2 regions of the Variovorax cryoconiti genome follow, and region 2 is predicted to be linked to the other one. Evidence: riboswitches for the same ligand, from Rfam matches in the RefSeq annotation. Region 2 holds a riboswitch; the other holds the start of a gene.

The links. A riboswitch is a leader RNA that binds a small molecule or an ion and turns the genes downstream of it on or off. The one in region 2 is predicted to bind S-adenosylhomocysteine.
Region 1: another riboswitch for S-adenosylhomocysteine. It lies ahead of ahcY (adenosylhomocysteinase); the one in region 2 lies ahead of metH (methionine synthase).

What each region holds. Positions count from the first base shown of each region.
Region 1 is NZ_JBPJZI010000009.1:126,406-132,318, forward strand. It holds gene ACSFA2_RS20260 (hypothetical protein) at 120-1,646, opposite strand; S-adenosyl-L-homocysteine riboswitch at 1,657-1,725, shown strand; gene ahcY (adenosylhomocysteinase) at 1,797-3,236, shown strand; gene ACSFA2_RS20270 (TlyA family RNA methyltransferase) at 3,247-4,047, shown strand; gene metF (methylenetetrahydrofolate reductase [NAD(P)H]) at 4,025-4,858, shown strand; gene ACSFA2_RS20280 (septal ring lytic transglycosylase RlpA family protein) at 4,855-5,562, shown strand; gene ACSFA2_RS20285 (23S rRNA (adenine(2030)-N(6))-methyltransferase RlmJ) at 5,580-5,913, opposite strand, start outside.
Region 2 is NZ_JBPJZI010000013.1:86,199-92,111, reverse strand. It holds gene ACSFA2_RS23655 (LysR family transcriptional regulator) at 1-175, shown strand, start outside; gene ACSFA2_RS23650 (outer membrane lipoprotein) at 180-863, opposite strand; gene metH (methionine synthase) at 965-3,724, opposite strand; S-adenosyl-L-homocysteine riboswitch at 3,748-3,818, opposite strand; gene dinG (ATP-dependent DNA helicase DinG) at 4,167-5,913, opposite strand, start outside.

The sequences.
Region 1 (5,913 bases), on a different contig from region 2:
GTGAACGCGGGGCGCGCGAAGAACGATGAGCGCGTGGCGCTTACGGCGCGGCGGCTACGCAAAGCCGACGATTTTAGCGAGCCCACTGACGGCGCGCGCCGTCAGTGGGCCTGCCTGGGTCAGTCGATCAGATTGATCTGCAGATAGCCGGCAGTCGATGGGTTGTCAGCGCCGACGATCGCAAAGAGCTTGGCGCCCTGCATCGCGAAGTAGTAGTCGCCCGCACCGGCGCCGTTGGTGATCTCCCGCATGCCCAGCGGGCCGAGCGCATTCATGGGGCCGAAGGTGTTCTGGGCGGTCGATGTGGTGCCGTCGATGGCGAGCGCGGCGCGGGTGGAAGTCGTCGCCTGGACGTTCACCGAGCCCCACGAGCCGGACGTGCTGCTGCCGTAACCGGAACCCGTCGGCCAGGCGTTGCTCTCGGTCACGCCGATGCGAAACACGGACGCCATTGGATTGCCGACCAGCTTGCCGGCGATCAGGAAGACCTTCTCGCCGCCGAGGCGCGCTACTCCGAAGGTCGAGTAGTTGCTCGGATTGGCAACTTCAGTCATCACCCACGTGCCGGCGGACGAACCTTGCGAGACAGTCCAGCTTTGCAGCGACAAGGCGGGGCACTGGTCAATGCGGTAGATCGTGTTGTCTACGCAGCGAACCAGTGTGGTGCCGCTGCCTGCGATCTGAAATTGCGAGATGGTCGACGAGGCCGATGCTGGCGCAACGTCGATGCCGAAGCGGTTGTACACGCCGTCGAGTGCGCTCGCGCTCGTTTCCAAGGCGCGAGAAGCCACGAAGGGCTGGACGGCGTAGCTGGTCGTTGCAGCCTGGGTGACGGTGAACGGGAACGCGCCGACGACAGTGTCCTGCGCAAACCTGAAGCGCGCCGTGTTGGCGACCGTGGTGATGCGACTGCTGCCGAACATGTAGGTGCCGGTCACGCTGGCGTCCTCGCTGATCGACCCGGACTCCGCCGCGGTGGCGTTCTCGCGCATTTCGTAGGTCTTCGTGTCGACGTTGAGTGTCAGCGTCTGCTGCGTGCCATTGGTCGCAAAGACCTTGTAGGTGCCATTGCGCGCGTCGCCAGCGGCCACGCTGAAGGCGACCGTGGCGCTCAGTGTGGTGCCCACGCTGGCGGTCACCGTGTAGAGCGCTGTAGCGGTCAGCGTGTTTACCAACTGCGACGCCCATTGGCTGCCGGAGATGCTGGGGTTGCGCAGCGTGATCGCGCTCGCCGTTCCGTTGGTCGACGTCCAGCTGGACGCCTGGCTCGGCGTCACGACCACGGCATCGCCCGGCTTCACGGCGTAAGTGCCAGACGCGTCCGGCGCGGCTTGCGCGCCGTTGACGGTCACCTTGACGGTCAGCTGCGCCTCCGCCGGCGCCGGGGTGGTGCCGCCGTTCGACAGATTGGCGCTTGCGCTTTCACCGCTGTCACCGCCGCCGCCTCCGCAACCGGCCAACAGCATGCTCAGCAGCAACGATCCGCAGAGCGCCCTCGAAATTCCTCGCATATCCAACTCCCTTTCGCGCTTTTTGCGCTGTGTTTTGAGAATCGCCTCCTGGCCGTGCCCTGGCGGCGCCCGCGTAAATGTTACTGGATGAAAGGAAAATGAATGTGACGGTGGCTGCCTTGTGACGCCGAACATTTAGAATGTCGGCTCCGAGGAGCGTTGCAGCGCCATCAGGCGTGAGGCTCGGACCCCATCGCAACCACGCTCATCCGCTGTTCTCGCGGTGAGTCCCCTTTCCGGTCGACCCGAACACAGCGGCAGTTTTCAACTTGCCTTGGAGTTCTCATGAGCGCTGTTCTCAAGCCCACCCCCGTTGCCACCGCCGACCAGGCGATCGCCGACCTGTCCCTTGCCGCCTGGGGCCGCAAGGAAATCCGCATCGCGGAAACCGAAATGCCCGGCCTCATGGCCATCCGCTCCGAATTCGCGAAGGCGCAGTCGCTCAAGGGCGCGCGCATCACCGGTTCGCTGCACATGACGATCCAGACCGCCGTGCTCATCGAGACGCTGCAAGCGCTCGGCGCCGAAGTGCGCTGGGCATCGTGCAACATCTTCTCGACGCAGGACCACGCTGCCGCCGCCATCGCCGCCGCCGGCACGCCGGTGTTCGCGATCAAGGGCGAGTCGCTGAAGGACTACTGGGACTACACCCACGCGATCTTCGACTTCGGCCCCAAGGGTTCGAAGGGCGAAGGCCCGAACATGATCCTGGACGACGGCGGCGACGCCACGATGCTGATGCATCTGGGCCAGAAGGCTGAAAAGGATCTGGGCGTGCTGGCCAAGCCGACCAGCGAAGAAGAGACCATCCTCTTCGCCGCCATCAAGGCCAAGCTCGCCATCGATGCGACCTGGTACACCCGCAAGTCGGCAGAGATCATCGGCGTGACCGAAGAGACGACCACCGGCGTGCACCGCCTGAACGAGATGTCCGCCAAGGGCACGCTGCAGTTCCGCGCGATCAACGTCAACGACTCGGTCACCAAGAGCAAGTTCGACAACCTGTACGGCTGCCGCGAATCGCTGGTGGACGGCATCAAGCGCGCCACCGACGTGATGATCGCCGGCAAGGTCGCGGTCGTGGCCGGCTACGGCGACGTGGGCAAGGGCTCGGCCCAGGCGCTGCGCGCGCTGTCGGCCCAGGTGTGGGTCACGGAAATCGACCCCATCAACGCCCTGCAGGCCGCGATGGAAGGCTACAAGGTCGTGACGATGGAATACGCCGCCGACAAGGCCGACATCTTCGTGACGACCACCGGCAACAAGGACGTCATCACGCACGACATCATGGCTGCGATGAAGGACCAGGCGATCGTCTGCAACATCGGCCACTTCGACAACGAGATCGACGTCGCGTCGATCGAGAAGTACGAGTGGGAAGAGATCAAGCCGCAGGTCGACCACATCACCTTCCCGGACGGCAAGAAGATCATCCTGCTGGCCAAGGGCCGTCTGGTGAACCTGGGCTGCGGCACGGGCCATCCGAGCTTCGTGATGTCGTCGTCGTTCGCGAACCAGACCATTGCGCAGATCGAGCTCTTCACCAAGCCCGACGCGTACGAAGTCGGCAAGGTCTACGTGCTGCCCAAGCACCTCGACGAGAAGGTTGCACGCCTGCACCTGAAGAAGGTCGGCGCGATGCTGACCGAACTGACGGACGCGCAAGCCGCCTACATCGGTGTCGACAAAGCGGGTCCGTACAAGGCGGACACGTACCGCTACTGATCGGCGCACCTTGCGTGCCGATCAATTGCTCGTAGAACGCGGCCTCGCCGCCTCGCGCTCCCAAGCCGTCCGCCTCATCGCGGGTGGCTTGCGTTGGCGCGACGCCGGCAGCGGCGCCGACTGGCGCATCGTGGGCAAAAACCGCGACGACATTCCAGAATCTGCCGAGCTCGAACTGGACGATGCGGCCGAGTCGCGTTACGTGTCGCGCGGCGGGCTGAAGCTCGACGGCGCGCTGGCCGCGACGGGTGTCGACCCGGCCGGCCGTCGCTGCCTCGACATCGGTCAGTCGACCGGTGGCTTCACCGACTGCCTGCTGCAGCACGGCGCCGTGCATGTGGTCGGGATCGACGTGGGCCACGGCCAACTGCACGACCGCATCCGGGCCGATGAGCGGGTGACCGCCATCGAGAAGGTCAATGCGCGTGCGCTGACGGCCGATGATTTTCCCGAGGACGAGGACCCTGCGTTCGACTTGATCGTCGGCGACCTGTCCTTCATCTCGCTCACGCTGGTGCTGCCGGCCGTGGTGCCGTTTCTTGCGGCCGGCGGCGACCTGCTGATGCTGGTCAAGCCGCAGTTCGAGCTGCAGCCCGGCCAGGTCGGCAAGGGCGGCATCGTGCGCGACGAGGCGATGTACCCGATCGTCGAGCAACGCCTGCGCGACGCCTGTGCCGCGCTCGGCCTGCGCGTGGTGCGCTGGCTCGACAGCCCGATCGCCGGGGGCGACGGCAACCGCGAGTTCTTCATTCACGCCGTCCGCGACGACGGCCCTGCCGGAGCTGCCCATGCAACTTCCGTTGAGCTTTGAATTCTTTCCGACCAAGACGCCCGAAGGCGCGGTGAAGCTGCGCGCGGTTCGCCAGCAGCTCTATGCGATGCAGCCCGAGTTCTGCTCGGTGACCTACGGCGCCGGCGGTTCCACGCACGACGGCACCTTCGCGGCGGTGCGCGAGATCCTGGAAGAGGGTGGCGATGCCGCCAGCCACTTCTCCTGCATCGGCGCCACCAAGGCCACGGTGCGCGCCCAACTCGGTGAGCTCAAGGCCATGGGCGTCAAGCGCCTGGTGGCCCTGCGCGGCGACCTGCCCAGCGGCTATGGCGCCGGCGGCGAGTTCCAATACGCGAGCGACTTGGTGGCCTTCATCCGCGAGGAGACGGGCCGCTATTTCCACGTCGAGGTGGCGTGCTACCCCGAAGTGCATCCGCAGGCGCGCTCGCCGGAGTCGGACCTGAATGCTTTTGCCGAGAAGGTGCGCGCCGGTGCCGATTCGGCCATCACCCAGTACTTCTTCAACGCCGACGCGTACTTCCGCTTCGTCGACGAGGCGCAGCGTCGGGGCATCGCGACGCCGATCGTGCCGGGCGTGATGCCCATCACCAGTTCCACGCAGCTCATGCGCTTTTCCGACGCCTGCGGCGCGGAGATTCCGCGCTGGGTCCGGCTGCGGCTGCAGAGCTACGGCGACGACGTTGCGTCGATCAAGGCTTTCGGCCTCGACGTGGTGACGCGCCTGTGCGAGCAGCTGCGCGACGGCGGCGCACCGGCGCTGCATTTCTACACGATGAACCAATCCGTTGCCACGCTCGCCCTGCTGGAGCGGCTCGGCAGGCGCGCATGACGCTCTGCGGCGCCGGCGGTGTGCCCTGGCGGGCGGGCTTCGCAGTCTTGCTGGCCGGCCTGCTGGTGGGCTGCGTTGCGCCGCCATCGAGCGATGAGGCCCGGCCGTCGGCGCCTGCCGCGCCAGGCCTGCGGCCGCTGACCCGCGATCTGTCGGTGCCGGCCGGGGCCCGTCCCCGTTCGGCCGTGCCGGCCGCGCGCTACGACCTGGCCTCCTCGGGCCAGGACGAGCTCGGCCCCGACGACGGTGTGCCGGGCGACGACGCACCGCGCACCATCTACCAGCGCGGAGGCGCTTCGTGGTACGGCATCGGCTTTCACATGCGCAAGACCGCGAACGGCGAGCGCTTCGACATGAGCTCCATGACCGCGGCGCACCGCACTTTGCCCTTCAACACCGTCGTGTGCGTGCGGAGTCTGGTCAACGGCCGCGAGGTGCTGGTGCGCGTCAACGACCGCGGACCCTTCTCCTCGGGCCGCATCATCGACCTGAGCCGGGCCGCGGCGGAGGCGCTGGACATGGTCAGCACCGGCATCAAGCAAGTCGCGCTGCACGTCGTCGACCAGCCGGGCATGCGTTGCAACGGCGCCGTGGCCGACGTGACGGCATTGCAGCCCAACCCCGATGCCGAGCGTGTGCAAGCCAAGGCGCCGCCGCCTGCCCCCAGGCCGAAGCGCGAGGTCGCGGCGCGGCGCCGCAACTAGCTAGCTAGCGTCGGCGTTCAGCCGCCCGCGTCGAGCGAGAAGGTGGCGTTGCGGTCCTGGCCCAACCGTTCGGCCAACTGCGGCAGTGCCGCCGCCATCTGCGCCTTCAGCGTGTAGGGCGGGTTGATCAGGAACATCCCGCTGGCAGGCAGCCCGGGCCGGCGCGTCTCGCCGGTCGGCGCCGTCACGATCTTGCTCGACTTGACGGTGAGCGTGGCGTGCAGCCACGACTTGCCTGCCTTGGTGGCCATCGTCTTGAGTCGGCGCGGCAGGTCGTGCGCCTCGGGCCGCGGAATGATCGGGTACCAGACGGCGTAGGTGCCGGTGGCGAAGCGCTTGAGCGCCTCGCCG
Region 2 (5,913 bases):
CCTGGGTCTCTACGTCTACTACGGCAGCCGGGTGGCGCAGCCGCTGCGGGTGCGCGCCTTCATCGACCTCGCAGTCGAGATGCTGACGGACAACAGCGACTTCGTGCTGCAGCCGCACGAGCTGAAGCCCATGCCGGCGCGCAAGCGCGCAGCGCGCCTGGCCAGCTCACGCTAGACGCTCAGACGCGACCGTCGGCCGGGCGCAGCACGTCGCCCTGCAGCGTCACCGGCTTGCCGATGGGCGGCGCGGTGCGCGTTTCCACCGTGCGAAGCCGGCCGTCGTCCATGCGCACGCTGACCTGGTAGCGGGTTTCGGTGCGGGTGCGTTTCTCGATCGTGTGGCCGGCATAGCCACCGCCGACGGCACCGATCACCGTGGCCGCCGTGCGTCCGCCGCCGTGGCCGATCTGGTTGCCGAGCACGCCGCCCAGCACACCGCCCGCCACGGCGCCGACACCCGTGGGCGGTGCAGCGTGCTGCACGGTGCGTACGGATTCGACCCGGCCGCAAGTGGCGCAGACAGGGGATCGTGCGGGGGCCGGCACCGCAGCGACGGTGCCGTTGCCTGGTGCCGGGTTCATGTCGGCGGTCGAAGGTGCAGTCGAGGGCGGCGCCGTGCGGCTCACAGTGCCCGCGCTGTCCGGGGCACGCACCGGCGCCGGCAGGGCGGCCGAGGGCCGATCGCCGTCTTCCGGGCCACTGAGCGGCTGCGGCGCCGTGATCGCGCTGGGTGTACCGCCATCGCTGGCGCTGTGCTGGTAGAGCAGGGTGCCGCCCAGCGCGGCGACCACCACGGCCAGCGCACCGATCGTGCCCCAGAGCACCTTGGGCGAGGTCGCGCCGTTCTTCATTGGGCTGTGCATGGTGTGTCCTTTCGCTCGAACTCTCGATGGCCCGAGCTTAGACAGCACTCTCGCTTCGCAGCCGCCGGCGCGCCTGTAAAACCCGTAACTGCGACGACGGCCTACAGGTTCGGTGCCAACAGGCGTTCGAGTTCGCTCTCCGGCAGCCGACGGCGCGCCGCCTGGTCGGCCAACTGGTCGTGCCCGATCTTGCCGACGTTGAAATACGTCGCATCCGGGTGGCCCAGGTAGAAGCCGCTAACGCTCGCGGCCGGCGTCATGGCCAGGCTCTCGGTCAGCGTCATGCCGATGTCGGCGCACTGCATCACTTCGAACATCTCGCGCTTGACGCTGTGGTCGGGGCAGGCCGGGTAGCCCGGCGCGGGGCGGATGCCCTTGTACTTCTCGGCGATCATCTCCTCGTTGCTCAGGCCCTCGTCGGGGGCGTAGCCCCAGAGGTCGGTGCGCACGCGGTGGTGCAGCGATTCGGCAAAGGCCTCGGCCAGCCGGTCGGCCAGCGCCTTGAACATGATGGCCGAGTAGTCGTCGAGGTCGTCGATGAAGAACTTCTCACGCTTCTCGACGCCCAGGCCGGCCGTCACCGCGAACATGCCGACATAGTCCTTCAGGCCGCTGTCCTTGGGCGCGACGAAGTCGGCCAGGCAGCGGCTGGGGCGCATCACACCGTCGATCGCCTGCTTCTCGGTCTGCTGGCGCATGCCGTACCAGGTCATCGCGACTTCGCTGCGCGTCTCGTCGGTGTAGAGCTCGATGTCGTCGTCGTTCACCGTGTTCGCGGGCCAGAAGCCCACGATGCCGCTCGCGCTGAGCCAGCGGCCTTCGATGAGGCGCTGGAGCATGCGTTTCGCGTCAGCGTAGACGCGTACCGCTTCGGTACCCACGACCTCGTCCTTGAGGATCGCGGGGAACGGCCCCGCCAGGTCCCAGGTCTGGAAGAACGGGCCCCAGTCGATGTACTTCGCGAGCTCGGTCAGGTCGAAGTTCTTGAACACGCGACGGCCGATGAACTTCGGCACCGGCGGGGTGTAGCCGGTCCAGTCGATCGGCGTCTTGTTGGCGCGCGCCTTCGCAAGGGGCCACAGCGGCACCTGCTTCTTGTTGGCATGCTGCAGGCGCACCTTGTCGTAGTCGGCGTTGAGTTCATCGATGTACTTCGTCGCCTGGTCGGAGAGCAGCGATTGCGCCACGCTCACGCTGCGCGAGGCGTCGGGCACGTAGACGACCGGGCCTTCGTAGTGCGGCGCGATCTTCACGGCCGTGTGCACGCGGCTGGTGGTGGCGCCGCCGATCATCAGCGGGATCTTCTTGATGCGGAAATGGTCGTCGCGCTGCATCTCGCCGGCCACGTACTGCATCTCTTCCAGGCTCGGCGTGATGAGGCCCGAGAGGCCCACGATGTCCGCGCCCTCGACCTTGGCGCGCGCCAGGATCTCGTGGCACGGGACCATCACGCCCATGTTCACCACTTCGAAGTTGTTGCACTGGAGCACGACGGTGACGATGTTCTTGCCGATGTCGTGCACGTCGCCCTTCACCGTGGCGATGATGATCTTGCCCTTGGTGCGCACGTCGCGGCCGGCCGCCTCGTCGCGCAGCTTTTCTTCCTCGATGTAGGGCAGCAGGTGCGCCACGGCCTGCTTCATCACGCGGGCCGACTTCACCACCTGCGGCAGGAACATCTTGCCGGCGCCGAACAGGTCACCAACCACATTCATGCCGTCCATCAGCGGGCCTTCGATGACGTGCAGGGGGCGGCCACCCTTGGCGAGGATCTGCTGGTACGCCTCTTCGGTGTCCTCGACGATGAACTCGGTGATGCCGTGCACCAGCGCGTGGGCGAGCCGGTCGCCCACGCTCACCGGCGCCTCGGGCGTGCCGCGCCAGTCGTTGCGCTTGCTCTCGTCCTTGGCGCCGCTCTTGGCGGTCTCGGCCACTTCGACCAGGCGCTCGCCCGCATCGGGGCTGCGGTTGAGCACCACGTCTTCGACGCGCTCGCGCAGCACCGGCTCGAGGTCGTCGTACACGCCGACCATGCCGGCGTTGACGATGCCCATGTCCATGCCGGCCTTGATCGCGTGGTACAGGAACACGGTGTGGATGGCCTCGCGCACCGGGTCGTTGCCACGGAAGCTGAAGCTCACGTTCGACACGCCGCCCGACACCTTGGCGCCCGGCAGGTTCTGCTTGATCCAGCGCGTCGCCTCGATGAAGTCGACCGCGTAGTTGTTGTGTTCCTCGATGCCGGTCGCAACCGCGAAGATGTTCGGGTCGAAGATGATGTCCTCGGCCGGAAAGCCGATCTCGTCGACCAGGATGCGGTAGGCGCGCTGGCAGATCTCGACCTTGCGCTCGTAGGTGTCGGCCTGGCCCTTTTCGTCGAAGGCCATCACGACCGCGGCGGCACCGTAGCGGCGCAGCAGCTTGGCCTGGTGGCGGAACTGATCTTCGCCTTCTTTCATGCTGATCGAGTTGACGATGCCCTTGCCCTGGATGCAGCGCAGGCCGGCCTCGATGACCTCCCATTTCGACGAATCGACCATGATCGGCACACGCGCGATGTCGGGCTCCGACGCGATCAGGTTCAGGAAGCGGACCATCGCGGCCTTGCTGTCGAGCATGGCCTCGTCCATGTTGATGTCGATCACCTGCGCGCCGTTCTCGACCTGCTGGCGCGCCACGGCCAATGCCTCTTCGAACTGGCCGTTCAGGATCATCCGCGCGAAGGCCTTGGAGCCGGTGACGTTGGTGCGCTCGCCGATGTTGACGAACAGCGTGCCGTCGCCGATGCGCACCGGCTCGAGGCCCGACAGCTTCATCGGGGGAACGGACGTGACTGCTGCTGGGGAAGACGGTTCGGACATGGGCTCACCTGGATTCGCGGGGGGTCAGGTGAGCGTCGTTGCGGGGAATGGACCCGAGCCTGGCGGGGGTGCCGCTGCAACGCTCCTCGGGGGGTCTGGATTTTAGTTGCCTTTGTTCGAAGGGATGGTTGTCCGGGGCATCGATGTGTGGCGTGGGGGCGTCGGCGGGCGGTAGGCCTGTGGGCGGCAGACGACTGCGGCCCTTCGGGCTTCGCTGCTGCTCCTCGCGAAAGGCGGGGTCCGCGCAAACTCGCTTCGCTCAAACACGCGCGGCCCTGATCCGCCTTTCGCTGCGGTGCTCGCCGCAGCCGGACAGCCGCCCACAGGCCTACCGCCCACCGACGTGGACGCGATCGTTGTGCATCTCCAGCGAGTGCGATCGTTGCTCACCCCCCAAGCCCGGCAGGCGGTGCGGGCCGGGCGCTCTCACCAAAGCCAACGATCAAGCAGTGACCACATCCCCCACCCGCACCGTCGAAAAAGCAAACGGCGGCAATCCCTTCAACAGCCGCTGCCCATACGACGTCCGCACCAGCCTCCGGTCGTAGCAGTAGACTGAAGCCCGGTCCTCCTCGCTGCGAATCGCCCGCCCCACCCACTGCGCCAGGCGAATGGCCGTCGCCGGCACCACCAGCTCGGTGAACGGATCGCGTCCCACCGTGCGCAGCCACTCGGCCCGCGCCTCGCCGACCGGGTCGTCCGGCGGCGCAAAGGGCAGCTTGGCGATGAAGACCGATTCGCAGAGCTTGCCCGGCAGGTCGAGCCCTTCGCCGAAGGACTGCATGCCGAAGACGATCGACGGCAGCCCCTCGGCCACGCGGTGGCGGTGGGTGGCGAGCAGTTGCTGGCGCGGCATGGCCGTCTGCAGCAGCACGCGCGGCTTGAGTGGGGCGGGCAGCGCCTCGACGGCCTGGCGCAACTGGTCGCGCGAGGTGAACAGCACCAGCGCACCGTGCCGAACCTCGGCCAGGTCGCGCACCAGCGACTGGACCATCTCGGCGACATAGCCGGCCGCGTCGCGTGGGTCGGCGCGGGTCTCGACGGCGATGAGCTTGCCCTGGGCGGCGTAGTCGAAGGGGCTGGGCACCTCCAGCGTCGTCGCGGCCTCGTCGCCATGCAGGCCCGATTCGCGCAGGAAGAAATCGAAGTGGCCGCAGCTGGTGAGCGTGGCGGACGTCAGCACCGCGCCGCGCACCTTGTTCCACAGATGGTGGCGCAGCGTCGCACCGGGCAGCAACGGGCTGGCGTGCGCCTGCAGCGTGGCCTGGTCGCCGTCGACCTGCAGCGTGAACCACTTGGCGGCCGGCACCGCGTCGGGTGCGGCGTCGCGCAACAGCAACTGGGCGGTGTCGAGCGTCTGCTCCAGCCGCGGGGCGAGCGCGCCGAGCTGGGCATACATCGTCGATAGCTTGCGCGCCATCGCGGGCTGCTCGCGCATCTCGGTGCGCAGGGCGCTGGCGATCACGCGCAGGGCATCGAGGAAGCCCGATGCGTGGTGCGCCACCCGGCCCAGCGGGCCCTGCAGCGCTTCGGGCAAGGCGCCCAGCGGCAGGCGCGCACGCGCGGGGCCACGGCCGGGCAAGCCCGCGGGGCCGGCGAGGTCGGTCTTCAACCCGTCGCCGTACAGGTCCATCACGAGGCGCTCGGTCTCCTGCAGCGCCTGACGCATCTGCGCGGCGTGCATCGGCACGTCGGCCACCTCGGTCACCTCGAAGCGCACGCCCACGCGCACCGCGCGCTGCGCCAGACGCTCGACCCAGCCGTGGCGGCCCAGGTCCATCCGGCAGCCGAACTGCGCGAGCGCGGTGGCCGGCAGGTGGTGCGCCTCGTCGAGCACCAGCAGGCAGTTGTCCAGCTCGGGCAGCTGCCGATTGCCGATGGAGGCCAGCAGCAGGTCGTGGTTGACCACGACCACCTGCGCGCCGACCAGCGTCTTGCGGCGCTCGTAGTAGACGCACTGGTTGAACGACGGGCAGTGCTTGCCGGTGCAGGACGCGGCGTCGGCCGCCATCGGTAACCAGGCGTCGGCGGCCGGCGGGGTGTCGAGGGTGTCGCGGTCGCCGTCCCAGGCGCCGCTCGACAGGGTCTGGGCGATGTGCGTGTAGAACTGGAGGCGAGCCTCCACTTCGTGCGCAGGCCGCGCGGGGCGCGCCTGTGCGGCTGCGTCGTCGTCGGCGAACAGGTCGTCT